DNA from 3 places in the Glaciibacter kafniensis genome. Region 2 is predicted to be linked to each of the others. Evidence: predicted binding sites of a transcription regulator. Region 2 holds the regulator's gene; each other region holds the start of a gene.
What was found. The regulator HrcA, encoded in region 2, represses chaperone genes, less so after heat shock. The targets are predictions, from matches to a motif close to TTNGCACTCGNNNNNNNCGAGTGCNAA.
Positions count from the first base shown of each region.

Region 1: a site for HrcA is predicted at 7,625-7,651, ahead of groL (chaperonin GroEL). Genes of this name have one in related genera too.
Region 3: a site for HrcA is predicted at 4,185-4,211, ahead of groES (co-chaperone GroES). Genes of this name have one in related genera too.

Region 1 covers NZ_BAABCN010000012.1:229,046-238,563, reverse strand. Annotated here, with positions in the region: gene ABD791_RS17250 (DsbA family protein) at 1-146, shown strand, start outside; tRNA gene ABD791_RS17245 (tRNA-Thr) at 250-322, shown strand; gene ABD791_RS17240 (DMT family transporter) at 477-1,463, shown strand; gene ABD791_RS17235 (MarR family winged helix-turn-helix transcriptional regulator) at 1,460-1,918, opposite strand; gene ABD791_RS17230 (MFS transporter) at 2,056-3,531, shown strand; gene ABD791_RS17225 (nitroreductase family protein) at 3,711-4,259, opposite strand; partial or broken gene msrB (peptide-methionine (R)-S-oxide reductase MsrB) at 4,327-4,740, opposite strand; gene ABD791_RS17215 (DUF3263 domain-containing protein) at 5,021-5,359, shown strand; gene ABD791_RS17210 (LytR C-terminal domain-containing protein) at 5,362-5,967, shown strand; gene ABD791_RS17205 (cold-shock protein) at 6,249-6,452, shown strand; gene ABD791_RS17200 (DUF3048 domain-containing protein) at 6,521-7,576, shown strand; gene groL (chaperonin GroEL) at 7,695-9,323, shown strand.
Region 2 covers NZ_BAABCN010000002.1:476,232-485,749, forward strand. Annotated here, with positions in the region: gene lepA (translation elongation factor 4) at 193-2,043, shown strand; gene ABD791_RS02730 (hypothetical protein) at 2,194-3,363, shown strand; gene ABD791_RS02735 (DUF1990 domain-containing protein) at 3,570-4,217, shown strand; gene hemW (radical SAM family heme chaperone HemW) at 4,220-5,458, shown strand; gene ABD791_RS02745 (DUF4870 domain-containing protein) at 5,566-5,940, opposite strand; gene ABD791_RS02750 (DUF4870 domain-containing protein) at 6,024-6,461, opposite strand; gene hrcA (heat-inducible transcriptional repressor HrcA) at 6,616-7,638, shown strand; gene dnaJ (molecular chaperone DnaJ) at 7,719-8,822, shown strand; gene ABD791_RS02765 (16S rRNA (uracil(1498)-N(3))-methyltransferase) at 8,832-9,518, shown strand, end outside.
Region 3 covers NZ_BAABCN010000009.1:7,238-16,755, forward strand. Annotated here, with positions in the region: gene tsaD (tRNA (adenosine(37)-N6)-threonylcarbamoyltransferase complex transferase subunit TsaD) at 1-674, shown strand, start outside; gene ABD791_RS14235 (DUF4190 domain-containing protein) at 804-1,259, shown strand; gene ABD791_RS14240 (DUF4190 domain-containing protein) at 1,315-2,199, shown strand; gene ABD791_RS14245 (hypothetical protein) at 2,241-2,657, shown strand; gene ABD791_RS14250 (class I SAM-dependent methyltransferase) at 2,821-4,008, opposite strand; gene groES (co-chaperone GroES) at 4,293-4,589, shown strand; gene rarD (EamA family transporter RarD) at 4,741-5,691, shown strand; gene ABD791_RS14265 (branched-chain amino acid ABC transporter substrate-binding protein) at 5,937-7,163, shown strand; gene ABD791_RS14270 (branched-chain amino acid ABC transporter permease) at 7,282-8,286, shown strand; gene ABD791_RS14275 (branched-chain amino acid ABC transporter permease) at 8,283-9,485, shown strand; gene ABD791_RS14280 (ABC transporter ATP-binding protein) at 9,482-9,518, shown strand, end outside.

The DNA.
Region 1 (9,518 bases), on a different contig from region 2:
CGGGGGAGACCTACTCCACGTCGACCGCCACGCCGGTTCCGACCGCGACTCCGGCTCCGGCCGAGCCTGCTCCGGCGGAGCCGGCTCCCGCTGAGACTCCGGCTCCCGCTGAGACTCCGGCTCCGGCCGAAACTCCGGCCGGATAGCGCTCGGCGCTTCGGCAGCTGTCGCCGCAAACCACCGTGGCCAGGTCGGTTTTCGCAAGAGTGGCCTCGACCATTTAGGATATAGACCGAGGTTTCGCCTCATGCCGGCCTGGCGCAATTGGTAGCGCACCACTCTTGTAAAGTGGGGGTTACGGGTTCAAGTCCCGTGGCCGGCCCTGTAACGCCCTACTCCCGACTGGGATGTGGGGCGTTTTCAGTATCTGCGCGACGCGCAAGAGTGAGCCAACCCAACGGTTGCCCGCGCTTGCCAGCGCTTTCGGCGATCGAGCTCAACGCGGGCCGCACTCGGGCGGCTCGTAGAATCATCTGATGACCCAAACCAGCCCAGCCCCGATCGTTTCGTCGTCAGCACCGGCGAAGCACCGCGGCATCCCGGTGTGGCTGGCCGTGGCCTTCGCCGTCGTGTTTGGCGCGCTCAACGCCATTCAGTCGCGCCTCAACGGTGAACTGGGTCATCAGCTCGGCGACGGCTTCGTCGCCGCGGTGATCTCGTTCGGCAGCGGCCTGGTGATTCTCAGCATCGCCATGCTGCTCTGGCCGACGGGCCGACGCGGGCTCGGCAAGGTGCGCGCGGCGCTGACGGTTCGATCGTTGTCGTGGTGGCACATCCTCGGCGGCACGGCAGGTGCGTTCTACGTGCTCTCCCAGAGCCTGACCGCTTCGTTGCTCGGCGTCGCGCTCTTCACCGTCGCGGTCGTGGCCGGGCAGACCGTCAGCGGGCTCGTCATGGACCGCTTCGGCGTCGGTCCCGGCGGCCACCATCCGCTGACCGCGCCCCGTGTGATCGGGGCGATCGTCACCCTGCTCGCCGTCGCACTGGCCGTGTCCGGACAGTTCGCGAGCGGGGTTCCGCTCTGGCTGATGTGGATGCCGTTGGTCGCCGGATTCGGTCAAGGCTGGCAGCAGGCTGTCAACGGCCGAGTGCGGGCTACCGCCGAGAGCGCGCTGACCGCAACGTTTCTCAACTTCGTCTTCGGCACCATTGTCCTGGTAATCGGACTACTGGTGCACAGCCTGTTCGTCGGGCTGCCGACCCAGCTGCCGAGCGACCCCTGGCTCTACCTGGGCGGCGCCATCGGCTGCATCTTCATCGCCGGCAACGCCCTGATCGTGCGCACGACCGGCGTGCTGGTGCTCGGGCTGGGAATCGTCGCCGGCCAGCTGCTCTGCGCGCTCGCGCTCGACCTGTTCGCCCCGACGCATGCCGGCCCGATCGCCTTCTCGACGATCGCCGGCACGGCCCTCGCCCTGGTGGCCGTGCTGATTGTCGGCGTGCGCCGCAGGGAAAAGCGCTAGTCGGCGAGCCGGGGCCAGGGAGCTGACTCGAGGCGTTCGACCTGCTCGTTGAAGTCGCGCAGGAGGCTCATGAGCTGCTGCTGCTTCTCCGCCGGCCAGTCGCCGACGACGGCACTCAACTCGTGCTCATGGGAGGCGCGCGCGTCGAGGAGCGCGGCCCGGCCCGCGGCGGTGGGTGCGAAACGGCGAGCCACCTCGCCGGCGGCCCCTGGAACGTATTCGACGTACTCGTGACGAAGCAGCGCGCCCAGCTGGCGATGCACTGTCGAGGTGTCAAGACGCAGGGCCTGCGAGAGCTCCTTGAGCGTCATCGGGTCCACCAGTTCGAGCCGATTGAGCAGCACATAGCCCGAGCGGTCGAGCGCGGATGAGGCGGCGGGCGGCCTCAAATGGTAGCGGGACAGCAGCATGAGCTCGTAGTGAAGCGGCTTCAGCGGTTCGCGAGGCTCCGGCACGGCTCTCCTTGTGGTTCGTCGAGTCTTGCTCACCAGCCTATCTCGCTCTTGCATCATGCACGGCTATTGCATCATGCAAATTGCTTGTACTATACATAGGCGCCGTTTCGTGCCCCCACTTTTCCTTCAGGAGCCCAATGACCCCGGATCTATCAACACCAACGACTGCTGCTCGCCCACCTCGCTTTGCCGTCGTCGTGCTCGCATTCGTGGGAATCGTCGTCTCACTCATGCAGACGCTGGTGGTGCCGCTGATTCCTCAGCTTCCGTCGCTGCTTCACACCACGGCCACCGACGCATCCTGGATCATCACCGCCACGCTGCTGGCCGGGGCGGTCGTGATGCCCATCGCCGGGCGTTTGGGCGATATGTTCGGCAAGCGACGGATGCTGGTCATCTCGCTCGCTCTTCTCGTTGTGGGATCCGTCTTCTCCGCTCTGACGAGCTCACTGGGAATGATGTTGGCGGGCCGAATTCTGCAGGGACTCGCGATGGGTGCCATTCCGCTCGGAATCAGCATCCTGCGTGATGTGCTCCCACGCGAGAAGGTCGGCCCAGCCGTGGCGGCGATGAGCGCTTCCATGGGAGTCGGCGGTGCCATTGGGCTGCCCGTATCGGCATTGATCGCACAGAACGCCGATTGGCACGTGCTGTTCTGGGCCGCAGCCGGTCTGGGCGTCGTTTCGCTGGTCTTGGTGGCAACGATTCTGCCCGAATCACCGGTGCGCACCCCGTCACGCTTCGACTTCGTGGGCGCCCTGGGATTGGCAGCCGGATTGATTGCCCTCTTGCTTCCGATCACCAAGGGCGCGAGCTGGGGCTGGACGAGCCCGTTGACGCTGGGGCTCTTTGCCGCTGCGGCACTCATCCTCGTGCTCTGGGGGATTCTCGAGTTGCGACTGGCCTCTCCGCTGGTTGACCTCCGAGTCTCTGCTCGTCCCCGGGTGCTCTTCACCAACCTGGCCTCGATCGCCGTTGGCGTCGCCATGTATGGCATGAGCCTGTCGTTTCCGCAGCTGCTGATGGCACCGACGTCTACCGGGTACGGGCTGGGGTTGACCATGGTTCAGGCCGGTCTCGCGATGGCACCGGGCGGCATCGTCATGATGCTGCTCTCGCCCGTCTCGGCGCGGTTGACCGCGCGACGCGGACCCAAGACGACACTGATCATCGGCGCAGTGGTGATCGGCGCCGGCTACGTTCTCGCGTTCTTCCTCATCGACGCGGTGTGGCAGATTGTTGCCGCCTCCATGGTGATCGGCGCCGGCATCGGGCTGGCCTACGCCGCCATGCCCGCCCTGATCATGGGGGCGGTGCCTCCCACCGAAACCGGTGCGGCGAATGGCCTCAACGCGTTGATGCGCTCGGTGGGTACGTCGGTCTCGGCAGCGGTGATGGGAATGATCTTGGCCAACATGACGATGTCGTTTGGCTCGGTCACGGTTCCATCCCTGGCCGGATTCCACGTGACATTCGCTGTCGCCATCGGCTCTGCGGCCGCGGCTCTCGTGCTGGCGGCTCTGATTCCGCGCAGCCGCAGTGCAGTCGAGGAGCCACCGACGAACGGGACGAGCTCTCGGAGCGCACGCCGTCGGGTGTCGAGCGCGGCCTGATTGCTGTGCCGTAGCCGCTGCGCGGGTCGGATGTCGCGGCGTGGGTCGGCGCCAACTGGCGCAGCGGCATCCGACCCGCGTAACGGCATCCATTGGATGAATCTGTTGCCGCGCCCGGTGAAAACCGCTGCGCCCAATGAAGTCACTGGGCGTAGCGGTTTTCGACCCGCGCAGCGCAGCTACAACGCCGAGAGAAACTTCTCGGGATCGATCTTCAGCCGCTTGCCGGCCTTCGCGTTGGCGGGCACCCCGCCGACGTACAGCCAGCCGAGCAGCTCCTCGGTGTCGGCCAGCTTGTGCATTTTGCGCACCGTGGTCGCGCGCGTGAGCGGTCCGGTGCGCCAGAACACGCCCCAACCGGCGTCAGCGAGCAGCAGGCTCAGCATGTGGGCGACGCCGGCCGCTGTGGCGTCCTGCTCCCATTTCGGCACCTTGCTGCTGCGTTGACGGCTCGCCACCACGGCGATCAGCAACTCGGCCCGCAGCGGCTTGGCGGCCATCCCTGGGTCGCGTTCACCCTTCTTACCGGATGCCGCCACCAACGCCTCACCGAGGCGCTCACGCGCTGCGCCACGCAACTCGATCAGCCGCCATGGGCGCAGGGCACCGTGGTCGGCCACCCGCGCCGCGGCCTCAACCAGAGGAAGCAGCTCGGCGTGACTCGGGGCATCCACGCTCACCCGGGAGTAGGAGCGTCGCCCTGCGACCGCTGTGAGCACCTTCGACATCGAACTACTCAGACGATTCGGTCGGCCCAGTCGACGTCGGCTCGGTCTCAGGCGTCTCAGGCGTCTCAGCCGACTCGGTCGTCTCAGCGGGGGCGAAGTTCAGCGAGATTGAGTTCATGCAATAGCGGTCTCCGGTCGGAGTGCCGAAGCCGTCATCGAAAACGTGGCCGAGGTGGGAGCCACAGCTCGCACAGCGCACCTCGGTGCGCTTCATGCCGAGAGTGTCGTCCTCGATCAGCTCGACCGCTTCCGGGCGCACCGACTCGTAGAAACTCGGCCAGCCGCAGTGCGAATCGAACTTCGTTCCGCTCTTGAACAACTCGGCGTTGCACGCGCCACAGGTGTAAATTCCCGCGCGGCCCTCGTCGAGGAGTTCGCCGGTCCAGGCGCGCTCAGTTCCGGCCTCACGCAGCACCGCGAACTTCTCGTCACCCAGCTCTTCGCGCCATTGCTCCTCAGACTTCGTGACTTCGTAGCTCATGCTGTGTCCCTTCACTTACAAGTCGCAACAGAGCGACTCAACCTGTCACAAGACTAAACTCCGCAGCGCCCGCGCCACATTCCGTGAGGGCTGAACACAGGCTGTCCCGGGGGTTTCGTTACGGGATGTGACGGTGCTGCGGCTGACAGGACGGCCCGCGATGCTGTCGCTAGACGAGGGCGGATTCGGCGAATAGTCAGGCCGCTCCGCTTAGGATGGCGATGGTCATGCTGACGACTGTGCCGACGACCGTGCCGAGCCGAAGAGAGGGCGAGATCTGGTGGAAGAAGACCGTGCCCCCGACGCCAAGCCCGCATCCGTCGCCCCGAAGCTGTCAGATCGTGACCTCGCCATCCTGGCTTTCGAAGCGCAATGGTCGGAGCATGTCGGCGCAAAAGAACAGGCGATTCGCGCCGAGTTTTCGCTGTCGGCCGCCCGCTACTATCAGTTGTTGGGCGCGCTGATCGACTCACCGCTCGCTCTCGCCCACGACCCCATGCTGATCAAACGACTTCAACGGATGCGTGACGCTCGCTCGGTAGCTCGAGCGCGTCGATCGATCCACACCCCTGACTACACGCGATCGAATGATCTGCCGAACAAGGACCGAACAGACTGACGATGCCTCGCAACACACCGAACGATCGATTCGATTCCCTCCCGCATTCCGTTGACCGCGTCGGCGCGCACCGTGGACCGGCCAAGAAGGGTCGCGGTTGGATCGTGCTGGCCTGGGCGTTCGGCGCGACGGTGCTGCTCGTCGGCGCTGGCGTCGCCGTGCTCTTCTTGCAGAACGACAAACTCAATTTCTCGGCACCAGGGGCCGCCTCGAGCGCTGCCCCTGCGGCTTCGGCAACGCCAACGGCCACCCCAGAGCCGACCGAAACGGCAGCTGCAGAGCCGCCAGCCGAAACGACCGCACCGGTTCCGGAGGCAACTGTCGACCCGAGTCTGAGCGTGACGGTGTTGAACGGTACCCCCGGTACAGGGGTGGCCGCCGCTGTCGGCGAGACCCTGACCGCCGCCGGCTGGACAGTGGACGACACCGGAGACGCTGACAGTGAAGACGTCGCGACCACCATCGTTTACTACTCGGACGCAGCGCTCGAACCGGCAGCGCGTGGCGTGCTTGCATCGCTGCCTGGCGCGGAAACACGCCTCTCCGACGAGTTTTCGGGCAATGGAGCCTCCTTGACGGTCGTCGTCGGAAACGACTACGCCGGCTAACTCGATCTGGAGTTGATGCCGCTTCTTCGAGCCAGGTGCGCGGCATCCGCGGCCATGAACACCATGTAAATTCTGCATTCCAGTCAGAAAAATTGCTGTGTCAAACCCCTTCTCTTCTGCCCCCATTTCGCTAGTATCTGGTCTTGGTCGCCCATTTTTGCCGGTGTTGGCCTGTCTCGCAGAGGCGATCTGACCCCGGCAGAGTGAACGCAGTCACTGCGGCCGGCCCGGCACGGTCAAGAGGCAGGTGCTGACGGAAACACAGCAATCGGGAGTAACAGATGGCGAACGGAACCGTGAAGTGGTTCAACGCTGAAAAGGGCTTCGGCTTCATCACTGTCGACGGGGGAGGGCAGGATGTCTTCGTGCACTACTCCGCCATTGACATGAACGGATACAAGGTTCTCGAAGAGGGCCAGCAGGTGGTATTCGAGGTCGGTACCGGGGCGAAGGGGCCCCAGGCCGAGTCGGTGCGACCAGCCTAAGTAGTTAATTTCGGGGCGCGCCCCGTCTAGCGCCGTCCGGTTCACCGGGCGGCGCTAGTGTTTGGCGGATGCACGCCACAACGCCCGGTCCCCGTCCACAGCGTCGCTTTGCGGGATGGGGCATCGCTCTGCTGATTCCCGTCTTGGTGCTCACCGCGTGCACAAACGCCGCGCCGGAGCCGACCTCAACGCCTCGGCCCGTCGTGCCGAGCTCTACGCCGACACCGACTGTCGTCGCCCTGGCCCCGTTGCGCGGAACCCCACAGGATCTGGGCAGTGCGACCTCCCCTGCCCTCTCGGTGAAGATCGACAATCACGAAGACGCCCGGCCGCAGATCGGCCTGGAGCGCACAGACATCGTCTTCGAAGAACTCGTCGAGGGTGGGCTCACCCGCTATGTGGCCGTGTGGCAGTCAGACATCCCCGACCTCGTCGGCCCTGTACGGTCCATTCGGCCGATGGACCCCGACATCATCACTCCGTTCGGCGGGATCGTGGCGTACTCGGGCGGCCAAGAGATATTCATCGCCATGATGGAGGCCACTCCGGTCGTCAACGCCAGGTTCGACGACGATGAAACGGGTCTCTTCTATCGCATCGATGAGAAGGACTCCCCGCACGACGTCGTCGTCGAGGCGAAAGAACTCATCGCCCTGCACCCAGACCTGGCGCCGCCTGTGCAGCAGTTCACTTATGCCACGACCCCGGCAGAAGCCGCCGCCGTCGTCTCTGGCACGCCCACCACCACGATTAACAGCCGATTCTCGGATGCCCGTTGGCCGAGTTGGAATTGGAACGCCGCGAGCAGCAGCTACCTGCGTTCGCAAGAGGGCGAAGCCGACCTCGACAGCAACGGTGCTCAACTGCAGGCAACGAATCTGCTCGTGCTGCGCGTCGGCATCGACGATACCTATGGCGACGTGCCGAAGACGGTCATGCTGGGCTCCGGAGAGGCCTGGGTATCGACCGGCGGCAAGACGGTGCATGCCACCTGGTCAAAGGATGCCGCGGGCTCGCTGATCCGCCTGGTCGCCGACAACGGCGCCCTGATCACTCTCGCCGCAGGCAACACCTGGATCGAGCTTGTTCCGACCGACACCGGTTCGGTGGAACTCGTACCGTAACCCGACGTCGTTCACTTGCACTCTCGACCCCTGAGTGCCAGAATCGACTTGGCACTCTCTCCGTTTGAGTGCTAATCCGTCACAGTTTTGGAACGTCCGGGAGGGACGAGAAACACACATGGCAAAGATCATCGCTTTCAATGAAGAGGCCCGTCGCGGCCTGGAGCGCGGCCTGAACATCCTCGCTGACACGGTCAAGGTCACCCTCGGCCCGCGTGGACGCAACGTCGTGCTGGAGAAGAAGTGGGGCGCCCCCACGATCACCAACGATGGCGTTTCCATCGCCAAGGAGATCGAGCTCGACGACCCTTACGAAAAGATCGGTGCCGAGCTCGTCAAGGAGGTCGCTAAGAAGACCGACGACGTCGCTGGCGACGGCACCACCACCGCTACCGTTCTCGCTCAGGCCCTGGTTCGCGAAGGACTGCGCAACGTCGCAGCCGGCGCCGACCCGATCAGCCTCAAGCGCGGCATCGAGAAGGCGACTGCAGCAGTCATCGCCGAGCTCATCGCCAGCGCCAAGGAGATCGAAACCAAGGAAGAGATCGCTGCCACGGCATCCATCTCCGCCGGCGACGCCGAAATCGGCGCCATCATTGCTGAAGCGATCGACAAGGTCGGCAAGGAAGGTGTTGTCACCGTTGAGGAGTCGAACACCTTCGGCACCGAGCTTGAGCTCACCGAGGGCATGCGCTTCGACAAGGGTTTCCTGTCGGCATACTTCGTGACCGACCCCGACCGTCAGGAAGCGGTCTTCGAAGACCCCTACATCCTGATCGTCAACTCCAAGGTCTCCAACATCAAGGACCTGCTGCCGATCGTTGACAAGGTCATCCAGAGCGGCAAGCAGCTCCTCATCATTGCTGAGGACGTCGACGGCGAGGCTCTGGCCACGCTCGTTGTGAACAAGATCCGCGGCATCTTCAAGTCGGTTGCCGTCAAGGCTCCTGGCTTCGGCGACCGTCGCAAGGCGCAGCTGCAGGACATCGCTATCCTCACCGGTGCACAGGTCATCTCTGAGGAGGTCGGCCTCAAGCTTGAGAACGTCACCCTCGACCTCCTCGGTAACGCCCGCAAGGTCGTCATCACCAAGGACGAGACCACCATCGTCGAGGGCGCTGGCGACGTCGAAGCCATCGCCGGCCGCGTTGCTCAGATCCGTTCCGAGATCGAGAACACCGACAGCGACTACGACCGTGAGAAGCTCCAGGAGCGTCTCGCCAAGCTTGCCGGTGGCGTTGCAGTCATCAAGGCCGGCGCCGCGACGGAGGTTGAGCTCAAGGAGCGCAAGCACCGCATCGAGGACGCCGTTCGTAACGCAAAGGCAGCTGTCGAAGAGGGCATCGTCGCCGGTGGTGGCGTTGCACTCATCCAGGCTGGCAAGACCGCATTCGAGAGCAAGGCAATCCTTGACCTCGTCGGCGACGAGGCAACCGGCGCGAACATCGTGCGCGTTGCCATCGACGCTCCGCTCAAGCAGATCGCACTCAACGCCGGCATGGAGCCGGGCGTTGTTGCAGACAAGGTGCGCAACCTGCCCGTCGGACACGGCCTCAACGCCGCGACCGGTGAGTACGTTGACATGATCGCTGCCGGCATCAATGACCCGGTGAAGGTCACCCGCTCCGCGCTGCTCAACGCATCGTCGATCGCTGGTCTGTTCCTCACCACCGAGGCCGTTGTCGCTGACAAGCCGGAGAAGAACGCTGCTCCGATGGGCGACCCGTCCGGCGGCATGGACTTCTAAGTCCAAGCCACCTGCTTCACCTGTTTCATGCGCTGGGCGTCTCCTTCGGGAGGCGCCCAGCGTTGTTGTTTGTCCGTTGGTCGAGCATGGCCAGCCGCCACTGGCGCGATCACCGATGTCGCGGCACGTGGTGGAGAAGCCGGCACGCGGTCAAACACCTGCCCCGAGCACATACGCGTGCCGCGAGCACACACT
Region 2 (9,518 bases):
CGCCGCGCGGGCCGAGTGCCGTATCGCCACTGCGAGGCGAAAAACCGCTCCGGGCGTGCGCTCAAATCGTCGCCAGCGTTGACCTCCGGCGACGATTTGAGCGCACGCGTGGTGATTTGGCCGCGAGAACGACGCGACCCACACGCAGAAGCGGCGCCCAACCGCCCCCGGTCATGGGAGAATTGCCAGATCATGTCACCGAGAGCTCTCAAGGCGCTTGAACCGGCCGCAACTGCCCCCGCGTTCATCCGTAACTTCTGCATCATTGCCCACATCGACCACGGCAAGTCGACCCTCGCCGACCGGATGCTGCAGATCACCGGCGCCGTCGACGACCGGGCGATGCGCGCCCAGTACCTCGACCGCATGGACATCGAGCGTGAGCGCGGCATCACCATCAAGAGCCAGGCCGTGCGCATGCCGTGGGAACTCGACGGTCAGACGTACGCACTAAACATGATCGACACTCCCGGCCACGTTGACTTCACCTACGAGGTTTCCCGCAGCCTGGCCGCCTGCGAAGGCGCAATTCTTCTCGTCGATGCGGCTCAGGGTATCGAAGCCCAGACCCTCGCGAACCTCTACTTGGCGCTTGAGAACGATCTGACGATCATCCCGGTGCTGAACAAGATCGACCTGCCCGCTGCCGACCCCGAGAAGTACGCGAAGGAGCTCGCCAGCCTCATCGGCGGCAGCCCCGACGACGTACTGCGTGTCTCGGGCAAGACCGGCGTTGGCGTGGGCGAGCTGCTCGACCGCGCCACCCGGCTCATCCCGGCTCCGGTCGGCGACCCGGATGCCCCTGCTCGCGCCATGATCTTCGACTCGGTGTACGACAGCTACCGAGGGGTCGTCACCTACGTGCGCATGATCGACGGTGAGCTCAAGCCGCGCGAGAAGATTCAGATGATGTCGACTCGAGCCATCCACGAGATTCTCGAAATCGGTGTGAGCTCGCCAGAGCCAACCCCGAGCAAGGGACTCGGCGTCGGCGAGGTCGGCTACCTGATCACTGGCGTGAAAGACGTGCGCCTGTCGAAGGTCGGCGACACCGTCACGACGGCGGCCAAGCCCGCCACCGTGGCGCTGCCCGGCTATACCGAGCCGCAACCCATGGTTTTCTCTGGTCTCTACCCAATCGACGGTACCGACTTCCCGGTGTTGCGCGAGGCGCTCGACAAGCTCAAGCTGTCGGATGCCTCCCTCGTCTACGAGCCCGAGACATCCGTCGCCCTCGGCTTCGGTTTTCGTTGCGGCTTCCTCGGCCTGCTGCACCTCGAAATCATCACAGAGCGTCTCGAGCGCGAGTTCAACCTCGACCTGATCGCCACGGCGCCGAGCGTGCCCTACGAGGTCACCACCGACGACAAGCGCACCGTCACCGTCACAAACCCGAGCGAGTTCCCGAGCGGCAAGATCGCCAAGGTCGAAGAGCCGATCGTCAAGGCAGCGATTCTCGCGCCGAAGGACTACGTCGGCGTCATCATGGAACTCTGCCAGAGCCGCCGCGGCATTCTGCTCGGCATGGAGTTCCTCGGCGAAGACCGCGTCGAGATCCGCTACACGATGCCGCTCGGTGAGATCGTCTTCGACTTCTTCGACAATCTGAAGAGCCGCACCGCCGGTTACGCCTCGCTCGACTACGAGCCCATCGGTGCAGCGGAAGCCGACCTTGTCAAGGTCGACATCCTGTTGCAGGGCGAGCAGGTTGACGCGTTCAGCGCCATCGTGCACCGCGACAAGGCGTATGCCTACGGCGTGCTGATGACCACGCGCCTGCGTGAGCTCATCCCGCGCCAGCAGTTCGAGGTGCCCATCCAGGCCGCGATCGGTGCCCGCATCATCGCGCGCGAGAGCATCCGCGCCATCCGCAAGGACGTTCTGGCCAAGTGCTACGGCGGTGACATCAGCCGTAAGCGCAAGCTCCTTGAGAAGCAGAAGGAGGGTAAGAAGCGCATGAAGATGGTCGGCCGGGTCGAAGTACCGCAGGAAGCCTTCGTCGCTGCCCTCACCGGGGACACGGAGAAGAAGAAAGAGAAGTAGCCCCTCGGCGCACGTCTGCCGAGCTGTGAGTTTGTGCGCGTCCCAGCGATTCGCACTCGCACAAACTCACGGCTCGGCGAAGGCCGCCGTCACCATGCTGTGATCCGGCGGGTGCGAGTCGGGCGCCCTCTCGCTCACTAGGGTGAGGGTATGACGGGGACCATACGCAATTTCATCTTTCCGAGCGCCGCGATTGCGGTGCTGCTCGCACTCACGGGATGCGCAAGTGCACCGATCCCCAAGCCGGACACGACGCCCAGTGCTGCGACTTCGACCCCGACTCCGTTCTCGTCCTCGACGGCGGACCCGGTCGGGCCAGAGCTCTCCTCGCGACCCGAAGCCCGCGTGCCGCTTGGCTGCGACGAGTTGATGGGCGAGGGCGAACTCGCTCTCGCGATGAGCGGTGTTCCCGTCGACTCGATTTCAGTGCATCCGTCTTCGGCGAACAGCGGAACCATTGCCACCCTGCAGGGTGGCATGTTGGCGTGCTTCTGGCAGACCTTGGCCGATGCCGACCCGCAAATCGGTCGATGGAATATCCGACTGGAAATCTTGCCCGATGCCGCGGAGGCCTACCAGGCCGATGCCGCAGCGTTCCCACCCAACGAGAACGATCAAGCCCTGATCGGTCCCAACTCATCGGTGAGCTGTTTCGACGACGGCCCGTCGCGTTCCTGCGAGGTGAGTTTCGAGAACGATGGTTACTGGGTTGAACTCAACTACAGCGGCCTCGCCGCTGCGCACCCGGCCCGGACTGAACTTCTGGCCGATGCCGTAGAGATCGGCACCTCGATTCGGGACGACCTCAGTGCGGCCGGACCGCCGCGACCGGCCTTCTCTCCAGCTGCCGATGCACCGGCGCCGGTGGGTTCCTGTCTTCAGATCGATGCCGACGGCGCGTTTCGCGGTGGACTCGGCACGCCGTCCCTGATCGCGCCAGTGACCGACCAGATCGGAACGGCGATGGTTGGTGTCGCGATGGAACGCGCCGGCCGCGTCATCTGCACCTGGCGACAGACGGATGTCTACGCGACTCCCGCCGGTGAACTCAGACAGATTCGCATCGAAATGATTCCCGGCGCCGGGTGGGCCTGGCCAGAGCTTCTGGAGATTGCACTCGCCACGGATGCCGATGCGCAGGTCACGGTCCCTGGCGCCGATGCTGCTGTCGTCGTGTGTAGATCGGTCGACGATTGCACGGTGCAGGCGCTTGTCGGTGGTAGCTATCTCTCAATCGATGCGTGGAACGAGGAGGGCAACACCGCTGACGCCCGGGCCGGTGCACTGAAAGCGGCTGAATTGGCGATCTCCACCCTCTGACGACGCCGTCGATGGACACCCTCTGCCGACGCCCTCGCACTAGCTCGCTGATTCACCCAATCGGCGACACCCGGTTGCAGCCAGGATTGAGTCGCGTACGCTTGAACGTTGGCAGTTCTAGGCGTAACGGAGTTTTTTGATGAATCAGCAGAGTGCGCAGTCACCGAGGTCGGGCGACCTCACGAAGAAGCCGGCGGCCTAGCCCGATGCGCCGCGCAACGTTCACCGACGCCTCAGTGACCTACGGGGCCATCGGTGGAACCCTCGCTCCTGACTTGATGATTTACCCGCCGAAGGGCCATCGCCCGGCAGAGCACACCGTGCGCCTCGGCAGCGGTGACGAACGATTCCGCATCGCGAGCGCGTCGCTGATGTCGTGGGGCGTTCAGCGCGGCAGCGGCATGGAGGTCACCGACCTGGAGATCGGAACCGGGATGCAGTACGCCGGGATTGTCTTCGACGAAGACGGCACTCCGTCGGCCGACCAGTCGCATCCGGTCAACGAGGCGACATTCGCCGAAGACGGCACGCCATACATCGCCAACGGAATGACCGCGAAGCTGAAGATTCAGGTGGGCCCGATGAGCGTGCTCGCCCCCGTTCGCGTCGTCTATGTGATCGACGAGCCCAACCGCATCGGCTTTGCCTACGGAACCATGGTGGGGCATCCGGAAAGCGGCGAGGAATCGTTCGTCGTCGAGAAACACGACGACGACTCGGTCTGGCTCACGATCCGCTCGTTCTCGCAGCCGAGCACCTGGAAGTACCGCCTCGTCGCGCCGTTCCTGCGTTTTCAGCAGGCGAAGATCACCAAAAAGTACCTGCACGCTCTGCACCCCTCGGCCGGAGCGTAACGATGCCCAGCGCACTCCCACTCGGCGATCCCGCGCCGCTCGACGGCCTGCTTCCCCCCTCCGTCACCGTCGGCGCTGAGAGCCGCGATTTCGGTGTCTACCTGCACGTGCCCTTCTGTCGGGTGCGCTGCGGCTACTGCGACTTCAACACCTACACCGCCACCGAGCTGCGTGGCGTCAAGCAGAGCGACTACGCCAGCCAGGCGATTATCGAGATCGAAGCCGGCGCACGCATTCTCGCCGAGTCCGGCCTTCCGCCCCGCCCCGCCAAGACGGTGTTCTTCGGTGGAGGAACCCCCACCCTGCTTCCTGCCGAGAATCTGATCCGGATGCTGCAGGCCGTGCGTTCCACCTTCGGCATCGAGCCGGGGGCCGAGGTCACCACCGAGGCGAATCCCGACTCGGTCGACGCCGCCTACCTTTACGCGCTGGCCGACGCCGGGTTCACCCGTGTCTCGTTCGGCATGCAGTCGGCGGTTCCGCACGTCTTGGCCACGCTTGAGCGCACCCACGACCCGGCCCGCGTGCCGCTCGTCGTCGGCTGGGCCCGCGACGCCGGTCTCGATGTGAGCCTCGATCTGATCTACGGCACGCCGGGGGAGAGCCTCGACGACTGGCGCACGAGCCTCGAGTACGCGATCGGTCAGAAGCCCGACCACATCAGCGCCTACTCGCTGATCGTCGAAGAGGGAACCAAGCTCGCCCGCCAGATCAAACGGGGTGAGGTCGCCCACGTCGACGAAGACCACCAGGCCGACCTCTATGAGCTGGCCGACGAACTGCTCGCCGGCGCCGGCTACGGCTGGTACGAGGTCAGCAACTGGTCGACCGATGAGGCCCACCGCTCCCGCCACAACCTGGCTTACTGGACCGGCCAGGACTGGTGGGGAGTCGGCCCCGGCGCGCACAGTCACGTCGGCGGCGTGCGCTGGTGGAACGTGAAGCACCCGGCCGCCTACGCCGACCGTGTGCTCGCCGGACATTCTCCGGCAGCCGGGCGCGAAACTCTCGACCCGGCGACGCGCGAGGTGGAGCGGGTGCTGCTGCGCTCGCGCATCCGTGAAGGAATCCCGGTCGCGTCGCTGACAGAGGCCGGCCGTCTCGCTGTTGCCGGCCTGATCGCCGACGATCTGATCGACCCGCGTGCCGCGCTTGGCGCGAATGCGCCGGCCTCGATCGAGCTGACCCTACGCGGGCGGCTTCTGGCCGACGCCGTGGTGCGTCGCCTGCTCGAAGACTGATCTCTGCTCGAAGACTGATCTCGCGGCATCGCCTCACACGAGAAGAACCGGCTCAGTGACTGAGCCGGTTCTTCTGGGCGGGTTCTTCTGACGAGAGAACGAGAGATCTAGCTCACGAACTTGATCGCGAGTGGGTAGACGTATGGCTCGCCCCGGTTGGCCGCCAGCGCGGCCATGATTCCGAAGACGATGCTGAGCACCCAGGCCGCGGCCAGGATGAAGAACCCGATGAGGAAGATCAGCGTGATCCACCCCACCACATAGGCGATCAGCAGTGTGATCTGAAAGTTCAACGCCGTAGCGCTGTGTTCACGAATGAACGGGCCGCGGTCTTTCAACACCAGGTAGCCGATCAGGGCCGGCAGAAAGCCGAAGAGGATGCCACCGATGTGGATGAGCGTCGCCCAGAGCCTCTCATCAGCCGGGTTCATCGGAACCTGCGCCTGATACGGGTCGTTCGTGGGGGGAGGCATATCGGTCATGTGAACTCTTTTCTCTGCGCCGCGAACGGCGGATGTCTAGGAACGGATGTCGGCGAAAACGATGTTGGCGAAACGGCGCGAGCCTACTTGATCAGGCGCGCGTTGATCGGGTAGCGGTACGGGTGGCCGTCTTTTGCCTGCATAAAGCCGAGAATTGAGAAGATCACGCTGAAGATCCAGACGACCCAGACCAACAGGCCGAACACCGACCCGAGGCCGAAGGTGACGACGGCGAGAAATGCAGTGACCACCCAAATCGCGACGTAGCCGATGAGAAGGGTGATCTGAAAGTTCAGTGCCTCTTTCGCTTCGACGGCGGTGAAACGGCCGCGGTCTTTGAAGACGAGCCAAATGATCAACGCCGGAAGAAAGCTGAGAATGCCGCCCAGGTGGGCGAACGACGCCCATTGACGATCCTCTGCTTCGGAGAGTGGCCGGGCTGGGGAGGGGGAGTGAGGCTGTTCTGGCGGGCGCTGTCCGAAGTTCGGGTCATCCGGGAGCGGTGCGTGTGGATCACTCATCATCATGCCTTTCAGCGAGGAGGGAAGTGCCCTGTGTGTTTACGCTACTGCGCTGATTCCTGCGGGGCAATGGGCGACGCTCAGCGTGGCGCGATATGATTGGCACTCAGTCAGTGCGAGTGCTAACGATGGGCAGAGGGAGGCGATTTCACACATGGTTTCTGATCGCAGTCTCGAAGTGCTCCGCGTGATCGTGCAGGACTACGTGGCGTCGCGGGAGCCCGTCGGCTCCAAGTCGATTGTCGAACGGCATTCCTTCGGGGTGTCGGCGGCCACGATTCGCAACGACATGGCGCTGCTCGAGGAGGAGGAGTTGATTGCGGCTCCGCACACCTCCTCTGGGCGCATCCCGACTGACAAGGGCTATCGGGTCTTCGTCGATCACCTCGCCGACCTGCGCCCGCTCTCTCCGGCGCAACGGCAGGCCATCGAGACTTTTCTCGGCCAGTCCGCCGATCTCGACGAGGTTCTGGCGCGCAGCGTCAGGCTGCTCTCGCAGCTGACCCATCAGGTCGCCCTGGTGCAATACCCGTCGCTGTCCCGCGCCACGGTGCGCCACATCGAACTGGTTCCGCTCAGCGACACCAGGCTGCTCTCCGTACTGATCACCGACTCCGGCCGGGTCGAGCAGCGCGTGATCGAGCTGCCACGCTTCGTCGATGAGCAGACTCTCACCGAAATGCGGGCGCGACTGAACGCCGCGGTGGGCGGCCGCAGCATGGTCGAAGCCGCGGCATCCCTGAGAACTCTGATCTGGTCCGGCTCACACGAGCTGCAGCCGGTGATCGATCTGATCGCCTCGACCCTCGTCGACCAGATCGGCGCCAATCGGCACGACAAGCTTGTGATGGCCGGGGCTGCCAACCTCGTGCGCACCGAAGAAGACTTCACCGGCAGCGTCTCGCCGGTGCTCGATGCCATCGAAGAGCAGGTCGTGCTTTTGCGCCTGTTCGGTGAGATGGCGACAGACCTGCACGGCGTGGCAGTGAGCATCGGCCGGGAGAACGCGCCGTTCGGACTGAGCGAAACCTCGGTTCTGACGAGCGGATACACCGCGTCCGGCGGCGACCTGGCCCGCCTCGGCGTGCTCGGACCGACCCGCATGGATTACTCGAACAACATGGCGGCGGTTCGCGCTGTCGCCCGCTATCTCTCTCGCCTGCTCGGCGAGAACTGATCGGCCTGTCGCCTCGGCACGCCGCTCATCCCGACTGAAAAACATCCTGAACACCCCCGGAACAACAAGGAGAGCCACCTTTGGCTGACCACTACGAAGTACTCGGTGTCGCACGCGACGCCAGCGTCGACGAAATCAAGAAGGCATACCGCAAGAAGGCGCGTCAGCTGCACCCCGACGTGAACCCGGGGGCGGATGCCTCTGAACAGTTCAAACTCGTCACCCACGCCTACGACGTGCTGAGCGATCCGCAACAGCGCCAGAAGTACGACATGGGTGGCCAGGGCGGCGGGTTCGACGGCGGCAACTTCGGCAACTTCGGCGACATTTTCGAGACCTTCTTCGGCGGCGGCGGCCAGAGCAGCCGCGGCCCGCGCTCGCGCCGCGAGCGTGGACAAGACGCCCTGCTGCGCGTCGAGCTCGACCTCGACGAGGTCATCTTCGGCACCCACCGCGAGATCGAGGTCGACACGGCCATCGTTTGCGAGACCTGCTCAGGCACCTGCTGCCAACCCGGCACCTCGCCGGTCACCTGCGACATCTGCCACGGAACCGGCAACATCCAGCGCGCCGTGCGCTCGCTGCTCGGCAATGTGATGACGTCGAGCCCCTGTGGCAGCTGCCGCGGCTACGGCACCATCATCGCCACCCCGTGCATCACCTGCCAGGGTCAGGGCCGCGTTCGCGCGCGCCGCACCGTGGCTGTCGACATCCCCGCCGGTGTCGAGACGGGCCTGCGCCTGCAGATGCCAGGCAGCGGAGAGGCCGGCCCGGCCGGCGGACCCAACGGCGACCTCTACCTCGAGATGAAGGTGCGTCATCACGACGTCTTCAGCCGCGACGGCGACGACCTGCTCTGCACCATCGAGGTGCCGATGACCGACGCCATCCTGGGCCGTACGACCACGATCAAGGCGCTTGACGGTGACATCGACGTGGTTCTGAAGCCGGGCGTGCAGAGCGCAGAGGTCATCACGATCAAGGACCGCGGCGTCACGAAGCTGCGTGGCAGCGGCCGCGGTGACCTCAAGATCGGCGTGCACGTTGTCACCCCGACCAAGCTCGACCACAAAGAGCGTGAGCTCATCGAACAGTTCGCCGCCCGCCACAAGGCGCCGGCCCCCTCGCTCAGCCACTTTCAGCAGGGCCTGTTCGCGAAGCTTCGCGATCGGTTCATCAGCTAGGACGACATCATGGCTCATTTCTTTCTCGACGAGACCTTGACGGCAGACCTCTGCCCGCCCGGTGCGACAGTGCGCATCGGCGGCAGCGAGGCGAAGCATGCCGTCACCGTCAGTCGCATCCGCCCGGGCGAAGCGCTGTTCCTCGGCAACGGTGCTGGGCTGATGCTGCACGGCACCGTCGTCGACGCGTCGCCGACCGAGCTGAGCCTGCAGGTCACCACACGCACCGTGACGCCGGCGCCCGCGCCGCGCATTGTGCTCGTGCAAGCGCTGGCCAAGGGCGACAGAGACGAACTGGCCGTGCAAGCTGCAACCGAACTCGGTGTCGACGGGGTCATCCCGTGGACGGCCGCCCGTTCCATCTCCCGCTGGGAGGGCGCGAAGATCGCCAAGGGCAGGGAACGCTGGTCGAGCATTGTGCGCGAGGCGAGCAAGCAGTCGATCCGGCCGTGGCTTCCCACGGTCGCCGACCTGGTGAGCACGAAACAGCTGATCACACTCGCCGCCAGCGCCCGCATGCTCCTGCTCGAGCCGAGCGCGGCCCGGCGACTGACTGAGTTCGATGCCGGCGACGTGTGGCCGGGCACCGCACCGGGCGCCCCGGCCGACACCGAGCTCGACATTCTGCTGGTGGTCGGTCCGGAGGGCGGCATCGCACCGAGCGAACTCGAGGCGCTGGAAGCCGCAGGAGCCCAA
Region 3 (9,518 bases), on a different contig from region 2:
CCGAACCGCTCGAATACCCGACGATCGCTCTGCTGGTCTCCGGCGGGCATACCTCGTTGCTGCTCGTGCGTGACCTCGTTTCCGATGTCGAGCTGCTCGGCGAGACGATTGATGACGCGGCGGGCGAAGCGTTCGACAAGGTTGCCAGAGTGCTCGGCTTGCCCTATCCAGGTGGCCCGCAGATCGACCGGGTCGCCGTCGACGGAAACCCGAAAGCGATCAGGTTTCCGCGCGGGCTGAGCCTGCCGAAGGACATGGCGAAGCACCGCTACGACTTCTCGTTCTCCGGGCTCAAGACGGCCGTCGCCCGCTGGGTGGAAGCCCGCCAGGATGCCGGTGAAGAGGTTCCCATCGCAGACGTCGCCGCGAGTTTTCGTGAGGCGGTCGTCGATGTGCTGCTGACCAAAGCGGTCGCGGCCTGCCATGACCACGACGTGCCGCGCCTGCTGCTGGGAGGCGGCGTGATCGCGAACGCCCGATTGCGTGAGGTTGCCAAGCAACGCACGGATGCCGCCGGTATCGCGCTGCGCATCCCCCCGCTTTCACTCTGCACCGACAATGGGGCGATGATCGCCGCGCTGGGCGCCCAACTCATCATGGCTGGCCACGCACCCTCGTCGCTGGAGTTCGGCGCGGACTCCACCCTCCCTGTCTCCGAGATTCAGGCGTCCTAGCCGGTCATAATGCCCGTTCGGCGGTGATTAGCGGTATTCTGACGCGTGGGGGAGAGGCGTCTGCGACGCCGGGTACCCCGAGACGGGTGTCACCTCGGCGCCGCTGCATCGATTGAAGGAGTTCATCGGATGACCGACCCTAACCTGCCGGCAGTTCCCCCGAACGATGGCGTTGGGTCAACCCCGCCGAGTGCCGCACCACAGTACGTGCCGGCACCGCCCGCAGCCGACGCCTATCCGCCGGCCCCGCAGCCCGGATACGGCCAGCAGCCCGCCGGCTCCGCACCCTACGGCGCTCCGCAGTATGGAGCTCCGCAGTACGGCGCTCCGGTCGCCGAAGAGAAATACAACGTGCTGGCCATCGTCTCGTTGGTGTCTGCCTTCTTCGTCAGCCTGGTTGCCATCATCACCGGGCACATCGCACTCAGCCAGATCAAGCGCACGGGTGAGAAAGGGCGGGGACTCGCCATCGCCGGCCTCGTTCTCGGCTACGTGTCGTTTGTCGCCGGACTCATCGTGCTCATCGTGATGATCCCCTTCATCATTTACGTGCTCTCCCACCCCGAGCAATACAGCACCTCCTAGCAGTGGCTGCCGACGGCAGTCGATGACAGACGGAAAGTGAAAGGAACGAACTCTCATGAGCGATCCGAACACGCCGAACGGTCCGAGGATCCCCGAGGTTCCTGACGTGCCGCAGGTTCCTGACGTGCCGCAGGTGCCAGAGGTACCTGATATTCCACAGGCGCCCGATGTTCCGGACATGCCGTTCCCGCTCGATGCCACGGTGGCCGAGGCGTCGCCGGCACTCGGCGTGCCGGTGGACAGCGTGACGCCGGCCGACCCGCCCGCCGACCCGCCCGCCGACCCGCCGGCCGACCCGCCGGCCGACCCGCCGGCCGACCCGCCGGCCGAGGAGTCAACGCCGGCCGAGCCAACGCCGGCAGTACCGCCGGTCGAGGCCACCCCGGTGGCACCTGTCGCTCCACCGGCTGCTCCGGCTGCTCCGGCCGCCGCCCCACCAGTGCCTCCGGCAGGCGCCGGTGCTCCGACGACGCCACCGGCGACGCCGCCCGATTCCTCCGCTCCGGTCAGCCAGCCGCCCGCCTACGGCAGCCCGCCGCCGGTCTACGGTGCCCCACCGGCGGGTGCTCCGAACGCCAGTGTTCCGCCCGCTCCGCCGGTGCCGTCGCCGGGAACCTCGGTCTACGCGCCCTACGCGACAGGTCCCGCTGTCAAACAGCCCGTGCTCAGCATCATCTCGCTGGTTGCCGGCATCATCGGATTGATCGGGTTCCCGGTGATCGCTTTCATCCCCATCGTCGGCGGCGTTCTCGGCCTGTTCATCCCCGCTGCCGCAGTCATCCTGGGCTTCCTGGGAAAGAAGAAGGAACCGAAGGCGAAGGGGTTCTGGCTGACCGGCATCATCACCGGATTCGTCGGTATCGTGTTGGCGCTCGGCAGCATCCTGATCTGGATACTGATCTTCGCGGCGGGCTTCGGCTCGTCAAACTACATCTACTAGACACCGCTGCAGAGCGGGCACACACCGAAAGAAGGTGAACGATGAACGGCGCACGTCACGGGCAGCAGCCGGGAGCCGGCGCCTCCGTGGGTGACTTCACGCGAGAACCGGCAGCGATTACCGGGCAGCTTGACTACGAATCCACGTTCACCGCTCCCACCGAGTGGGTGCCCTACGTCTACACCGACGCCGAGCTGCAGACGATCGAGTCGCGTCGAGGAGTGTCGGTTGCAGCGCTCGTCTGCGGATCCGCCGGACTCGTGATCGCCATCTTCGGGGTGTGGGGAGCGCCCCTGTCGTTTCTTGCGATTGTGCTCGCGCTCTGGGCGCGCAGTACCGAGCGTCTCGCCACGCCGCGCTGGGGCTACAGTCTGGCCCTCGGACTGACGGGGCTCGTTTTCGTCGGCATCTGGATCGCCATCATCTCCGCGGCAATGGATTCCCTGACGTCGGCGTAGCTGCGGTGCAATGCGTCGCGCGGGTCGAATGCCGGTCCGGTGTCCGCTCAGTTTCGGGCGGAATGCCGCTGCGCGGGTCGGATGCCGCTACGCCGGTGGGGGCCAACCCGCGCCGCGGCATCCGACCCGCGCGCCGGGGAATCGCCGGACGGATGGGTGACGGTTACGCGACGCGCTCGACCAGCAGTGAGACCCGGTGCCCGGCCATCCGGGTCACAATGAGCGTGCCGGAGCCGCTGCCCTTGAGCTTCAACCGGGTGCGGAGTGCCGCCGGATCGACGTCGACGCCGCGCTTCTTGATCTCCAAAGTGCCGATTTTGCGCTCCTGAAGTGCCAGGCGCAGCTTCTTCTCATCGAACGGGAGCACCTCGAGCACCCGGAAAGCGCTCGCGAACGGTGTCGGCGTGACGGCGTCAGACGTAAGGTAGGCGATGCCATCCGACAGCATTCCCGCGTCAAGCTGCCTGGCCAGATCGCCAATCAGTCTGGCGCGAATCACCGCGCCGTCCGGCTCATAGACGTAGCTGCCGAGTTCGCGCACCTGTGCATCTTCGCTGTCAGCCTCCGCTGTCAACTCGGCGGGGCCATCCGCTCGCAACAGCAGTGCAGAGCGACGGATGCCGTCGCGCGCGAGTGCGCCGAACCAGAGGCCCATCTCGACGAGCGACCCGTTCACCGAAATCCATTGCGCCTCGGCTTCCGCCGGAATCTGATCACGATCGTGGCCGGGGCCGAGCTTGACCCCGATCGGCAGGCGCTTCGCCAGGGCGAAGACGAAATCGAGCGAGGGGGAGTAGTCCTCTGCGCGCAGACGTGACGTGTTGCCGTGTCCGGCGGTGCGCCGGGCGGGGTCGAGCCAGGCGGCATCGAAACCGGTCAGATCGAAGTCTTCGGCATCGCAGTGCTCAACCGACGCGCCAGGGAAGGGAGCCAGGTTGAAGCTGGCCATCGTCGCGGTGACCTCGTCGGCATCGACAGCGGTGACGGCCAGGTCCAGCGCGGCCATGGCCATGGCGTCCCCACCGATTCCCGAGCCGAGATCGGCGACGCGGTGGAGCCCCGCTGTGACGAATCGGCCGGCGTGCAGCGCAGCCACCTGCAGCCGGGTGGCTTGTTCGAGTCCGGCCTCGGTGAAGAGCATGCGGCTGGCGAACTCCCCGAACTTCGGCACGGCCTTCGCCCGCAGTTTCGACTGAGTGAGCACGGCGGAGACGAGCGCGGGCGGGTGGCCGGCCTTGCGCAGGTCGCCCACCATTTTCACGACATCGAGTGCCGCATCGTAGGGAGGGAGGGAATCGAGAAGACGCAATCCCTCGGGTGACAACAACTCGACGAGCTCAGCGCGATCCATCCCGCAAATCTACCAAGGCTGTCTGTCAGCTCCCATTCGACGGAGATTCTGGCGCGCGTCTCATTCCGCGCCGCCAGAACACGCGGTTGCACCGCCGCGACGCTGAAAATCTCCGTCGAATGGGGGAGCGATGACAGGCAAACGGATGCCTCGCGACGTCACGACAGGACACATCGCTGGCACTCACGTTGCGTGAGTGCCAGGTTCGCCCTAAACTCGAGTTAGCACTCTCGACGTGAGTCTGCTAACCGAATCTTTGTCAAGAAACAAGAAAGAGGTCAACCGTGTCGGTCTCCATCAAGCCGCTCGAGGATCGCATCGTCATCAAGCAGGTCGACGCCGAGCAGACAACTGCTTCTGGTCTTGTCATTCCTGACTCCGCCAAGGAGAAGCCCCAGGAGGGCGAAGTTATCGCTGTCGGCCCCGGCCGTGTCGATGACAACGGAAACCGCATCCCCCTCGACATCGCTGTCGGCGACAAGGTGATCTACTCCAAGTACGGTGGAACCGAAGTCAAGTTCGACGGCGACGACCTGCTCGTACTGTCGGCTCGCGACGTGCTGGCTGTCGTCGTTCGCTAGTCTCAGCTCACTTCGAAAGACCCGGATGGCTTCGGCCAGCCGGGTCTTTTGTCGTCCTGACGCGCTCGAGGGGGATTTGAATATTGTATACAGAGCGTAGAATCTAGACGTGTCAATTTCCAACGGGCCACAGCTTAACGACGAACCACGCATCAGCCCCTCCGCGCAGGCGCCTGCGGCGACTCGGAAAGCCACTGGCACCAGTCGATCCGGCCTGATCTTCGCCATTGCCTCCTATCTCATCTGGGGCTTTCTGCCGCTCTTCTTTCTCGCGCTCGCCCCGGCCGGCGCCTTCGAGGTCGTGGCATGGCGCATCGTCTTCTCGCTGGTCTTCTGCGCGCTGCTCCTCGCCGTCACCCGCAAGTTCAAGTCGTTTTTCCGGCTGATGGCCCGTCCGCGCATCTCGCTCACCATGGCCGTCGCCGGCGTGCTGATCTATGTCAATTGGCAAACCTACGTCTACAGCACACTGAGCGGGCAGGTCGTCGAAGCCTCACTGGGCTACTTCATCAATCCCATCGTCACCGTGTTTCTCGGCGTGTTCTTCTTGCGCGAACGTCTGCGGCTCGCCCAATGGATCGCCGTCGGGGCCAGCCTCGTCGCGGTGGTTGTTCTGGCCGTCAGCGCCGGCAGCGTGCCGTGGATCGCACTCACCCTCGCCTTCTCGTTCGGGCTCTACGGTTACATCAAGAAGCGGGTCGGCAACACGGTCGACGCCGTCGCCGGGCTCACGATGGAGACGCTGTGGCTGCTGCCGATCGCCATTGTGCAACTCGTGATCGTTGGCATGACGGCCGGGCTGACAATCGGCACGATCAGTGGCTGGCACACGACGCTGCTGCTCGCCGCCGGAGTTGTCACAGCGGTTCCGTTGCTGTTCTTTGCCGCAGCCTCACGCCGACTGCCACTGATCTACATGGGCTTCATTCAGTATCTCGGCCCGATCATCCAGTTCTTCGTCGGTGTGCTGATTCTGCACGAACCGATGTCGCCAGAGCGGTGGGCCGGTTTCTCGTTGGTCTGGCTCGCGCTGCTCATTCTGACTGTCGATGGCTTCGTCGGTGCGCGACGCAACCGTCGAGCGGTGCTCGAACTCATCTAGGCGGACCTGACTCCTCCATCGCTCTGCCTTGCGACGCGGTGCGCGGGCTTCTCAGCCCCAATTCTCAGCCCCACAGAGGAGTCAGGTATCGGCCCCAGCGCGAACACCATGCGCTGATCGTTATCAAAAATGCTCTTAAATACCTCATGAGTGAAACTCGGATGCTTGTATGCTCAGTCACACATTCGAGGTAGGGCCCGCAACGTTGCGGACCGTAGCGCATTCAGGTCGAGAGGCAGAATCACATGTTACGAAAGAAAGTCCTAGCAAGTTTCGCCCTAGCAGCAGCAGCCGGCCTCGTGCTGGCGGGTTGTGCAAATCAGCCGACAACCGGCGGAGCCACGACCGCAGCGGCGAGCGGCAGAGTGAATCTTCCCGCGGCAACATCCGTTGAGGTTCCGGCCAACGCAGTTCTCCCCGCCGGGGATGGCAAGGCCACCTGTCCGGCCGGACTCGACATCGCCTATATCGGCGCGGAGACCGGTCCCAACGCTCAGCTCGGCATCAACATCTACAACGGCGTGCAGCTCGCCATCGACCAGCACAACGCGGCGAACCCCGGTTGTCAGGTCAACTTCACCAAGTTCGACACGGAAGGTGACCCGAACAAGGCAACGGGCCCTGTGACTCAGGCCGTCAACACGGAGTCCATCATCGGCGTCATCGGCCTCCCGTTCTCCGGCGAGTCGAAGGCGACAGGAAACATCTTCGAGCAGGCCGGCCTGGTGCACATCACACCATCGGCCACGAACCCCGACCTGACCAAGAACGGCTGGAAGACCTTCTTCCGTGGCCTGGGCAACGACGCAGTTCAGGGACCGGCAGCAGCCTCGTTCATGACCGGCCCGTTGAAGGCCAAGACCGTGTATCTCGTTCAGGATGACTCGGACTACGGTATCGGCCTCGGCACCACGACGACGGAGGCGTTGGGCGATGCCCTCGTCGGCAGCGACAAGGTGATCACCGGCCAGAAGGACTTCTCGGCCACGATCTCCAAGATCATGAACGCCAAGCCCGACGCCGTTTACTACTCGGGTTACTACGCAGAGGGTGCACCGTTCGACCAGCAGCTGGTTGCCAAGGGCTTCACCGGAACCTTCGTCGCACCGGATGGTGTGAAGGACGACCAGTTCATCAAGCTGGCCGGTGACGCGTCAGAGAACGCGTACTTCACCTGCCCCTGCACGCCCGGTGAGCTGATCCCCGAATTCCAGAAGGCATACAGCGCGGCCTTCAGCATGGAACCGGGAACCTACTCCATTGAGGGTTACGACGCCGCGACGGTTCTGCTTTCCGGAATCGGCCAGGGCAACATCACCCGCCCCGACCTTCTCAAGTGGGTCACCGGCTACGACGCCGACGGTCTGAGCAAGCACTACAAGTGGGACTCCACCGGTGAGCTCGCGACGCCGGCCGTCTACGGCTACCGGGTGCTCGACGGAAAGATCGTTCTGACGGGGGTCATCGGATAGCGCCGATCGAATAGTGCCGTAGGGGCGTGCAGTCAGCGCCCCTGCGGCATTCTCGAATCATCGTTGCGTGTCCCCTGAGACAGTGGCGTCTCAGGCAGTTTTAGAAGCGGATATCTGAATGCTCGCTCTTGTACTTCACCCCGTGCTCGACAACGGTTGGATCTCTTTCGATGTCCCGTCGCTGATTCAAAACTTTTGGAGCGCCACCTTCGACGGCCTCACCTTCGGGGCCATCTACGGACTTGTCGCAGTGGGATACACACTCGTCTACGGCGTACTCAACCTCATCAACTTCGCCCATTCCGAGGTCTTCATCATGGGCTGCTACGGCGTCGTGTTGGTGCTGACAACGCTCGGCTTCGGGCCCAACGCTCCGAACTTGCCCATCTGGCTGATCATCCTCGACCTGCTATTGGCGTTGCTGGTCGCGATGCTCGTGGCGGCGGCCACCGCCTACATCGTCGAGCGGGTCGCCTATCGACCGTTGCGCAAGCGCAACGCCCCGCGCCTGGCCTTTCTGATCACTGCGATCGGCGCCTCCTTCGCGATCCAGTACACGATCTTCCTCATCCGCGGCGGCAACCCGGAGCCGGCCGTCACCATGTTCGTGCCAGTGCCGGTCTTTGATGTCTTCGGCACGATCATCAACAGTCAACAGATCATCATCGTGATCGCGGCCCTTCTCACGATGATCCTCGTCGACCAGTTCATCCGAACGTCCCGCACCGGACGCGGCATCCGTGCCGTGGCGCAGAACCCCGACGTGGCGACGCTGATGGGCGTCGACAAGCAGCGGATCATCGTCGTCACCTTTCTGATCGGCGGCGCCGTCGCCGGCGTCGGCGCCCTCTTCTACGTGATGCTGATTCCATCAGGGGTGCTGTACACCGGCGGGTTCATCCTGGGAATCAAGGCCTTCGCGGCTGCGGTTCTCGGCGGGATCGGCAACGTGCGCGGTGCGCTCCTCGGTGGGTTCTTGCTCGGGCTGATCGGCAACTACGGCCAAATTCTGCTCGGCAACTCGCAATGGACGGATGTCGTCGCCTTCGTGGTTCTGGTTCTGGTGTTGCTCGTCAAACCCGAGGGAATCCTCGGGACCTCACTCGGACGGAGCAGAGCATGAGTTTCATTGACGGGCCGAAAATTTTGCCCGACGCCGAATCCGAGCGCGAAAATATCGATGCCGAATCGCAGACGAAGAAAAAGGGCCGCTGGACGCAACCGCTGCGTGACCGCTGGAACCTGCTTCCGCGTCAGGTGCAGTGGCTCTGGCTGCTCATCGTTGTCGGGCTGGCCTACCTGCTGCCGGTCTTCAACATTCCGCTGCTCACCACCGAACCCGGCAACGACTGGCCGTTGGCCTGTTTCAGCATGGCCAGCTTCGCCCTGATCGCCGTCGGTCTGAACGTCGTGATCGGTTACGCGGGTCTGCTCGACCTCGGCTATGTCGCATTTTTTGCGGTCGGCTCCTATACCGCGGCCATGCTGACCAGCCCCGACTCGCCCTACCTGCACATTCCGTATCTCTGGACGCTGCCGGTTGCCATGGCGGTCGCCATGTTCTTCGGCGTGGTGCTCGGTATTCCAACGCTGCGTCTGCGCGGCGACTACCTGGCGATCGTGACTCTCGGCTTCGGTGAGATTGTGCGCATTCTGGCCACGATCATCCCGGCGCTGAAGGGACAGGTCGGTTTTCAGAACGTCGGTCACCCGCCCGGAGAGACTGCCGACGGCCAACCGATCTTCACGAACTCCAACGGCACGCCCTGGTACTGGATGACTCTGACGATCATCATCATCGTGATGTTGCTGGCCGGTAACCTCGAGCGCAGCCGGGTGGGCCGCTCGTGGATTGCCATCCGCGAAGACGAAGATGCCGCCGAGATCATGGGTGTTCCGACCTTCAAATACAAGGTCTGGGCCTTCGCAATCGGGGCGGCGGTCGGTGGGCTCTCCGGCGCGATCTTCGCCGGCCAGGTCGGCTTCGTGAACAACCAGAAGTTCGACGTGCAAACCTCGATCCTGTTCGTCGCGGCAGTGGTGCTCGGTGGTGCCGGCAACAAGGTCGGTGCCGTTCTGGGTGGCGCGCTCGTCGCCTATATCCCGCTCCGCTTCACCGCCATCGCCGACTACAAGTATTTGATCTTCGGGGTTGCACTGATCATCATCATGATCTTCCGCCCGCAGGGACTGATCCCGGCCCGCCAGAGGCTGTTGGCCTATGGCAGAAATGCGTATCACAAGATCGCTCGAAGAACGGCGTCGAAAGCATCGCCGCCTGACGCCCCGGCCCCATCGGCGCCGGAAGGAGAAGCATCATGAGCGATTCGACTGCTGCTGTCTCTGCCACGCCGC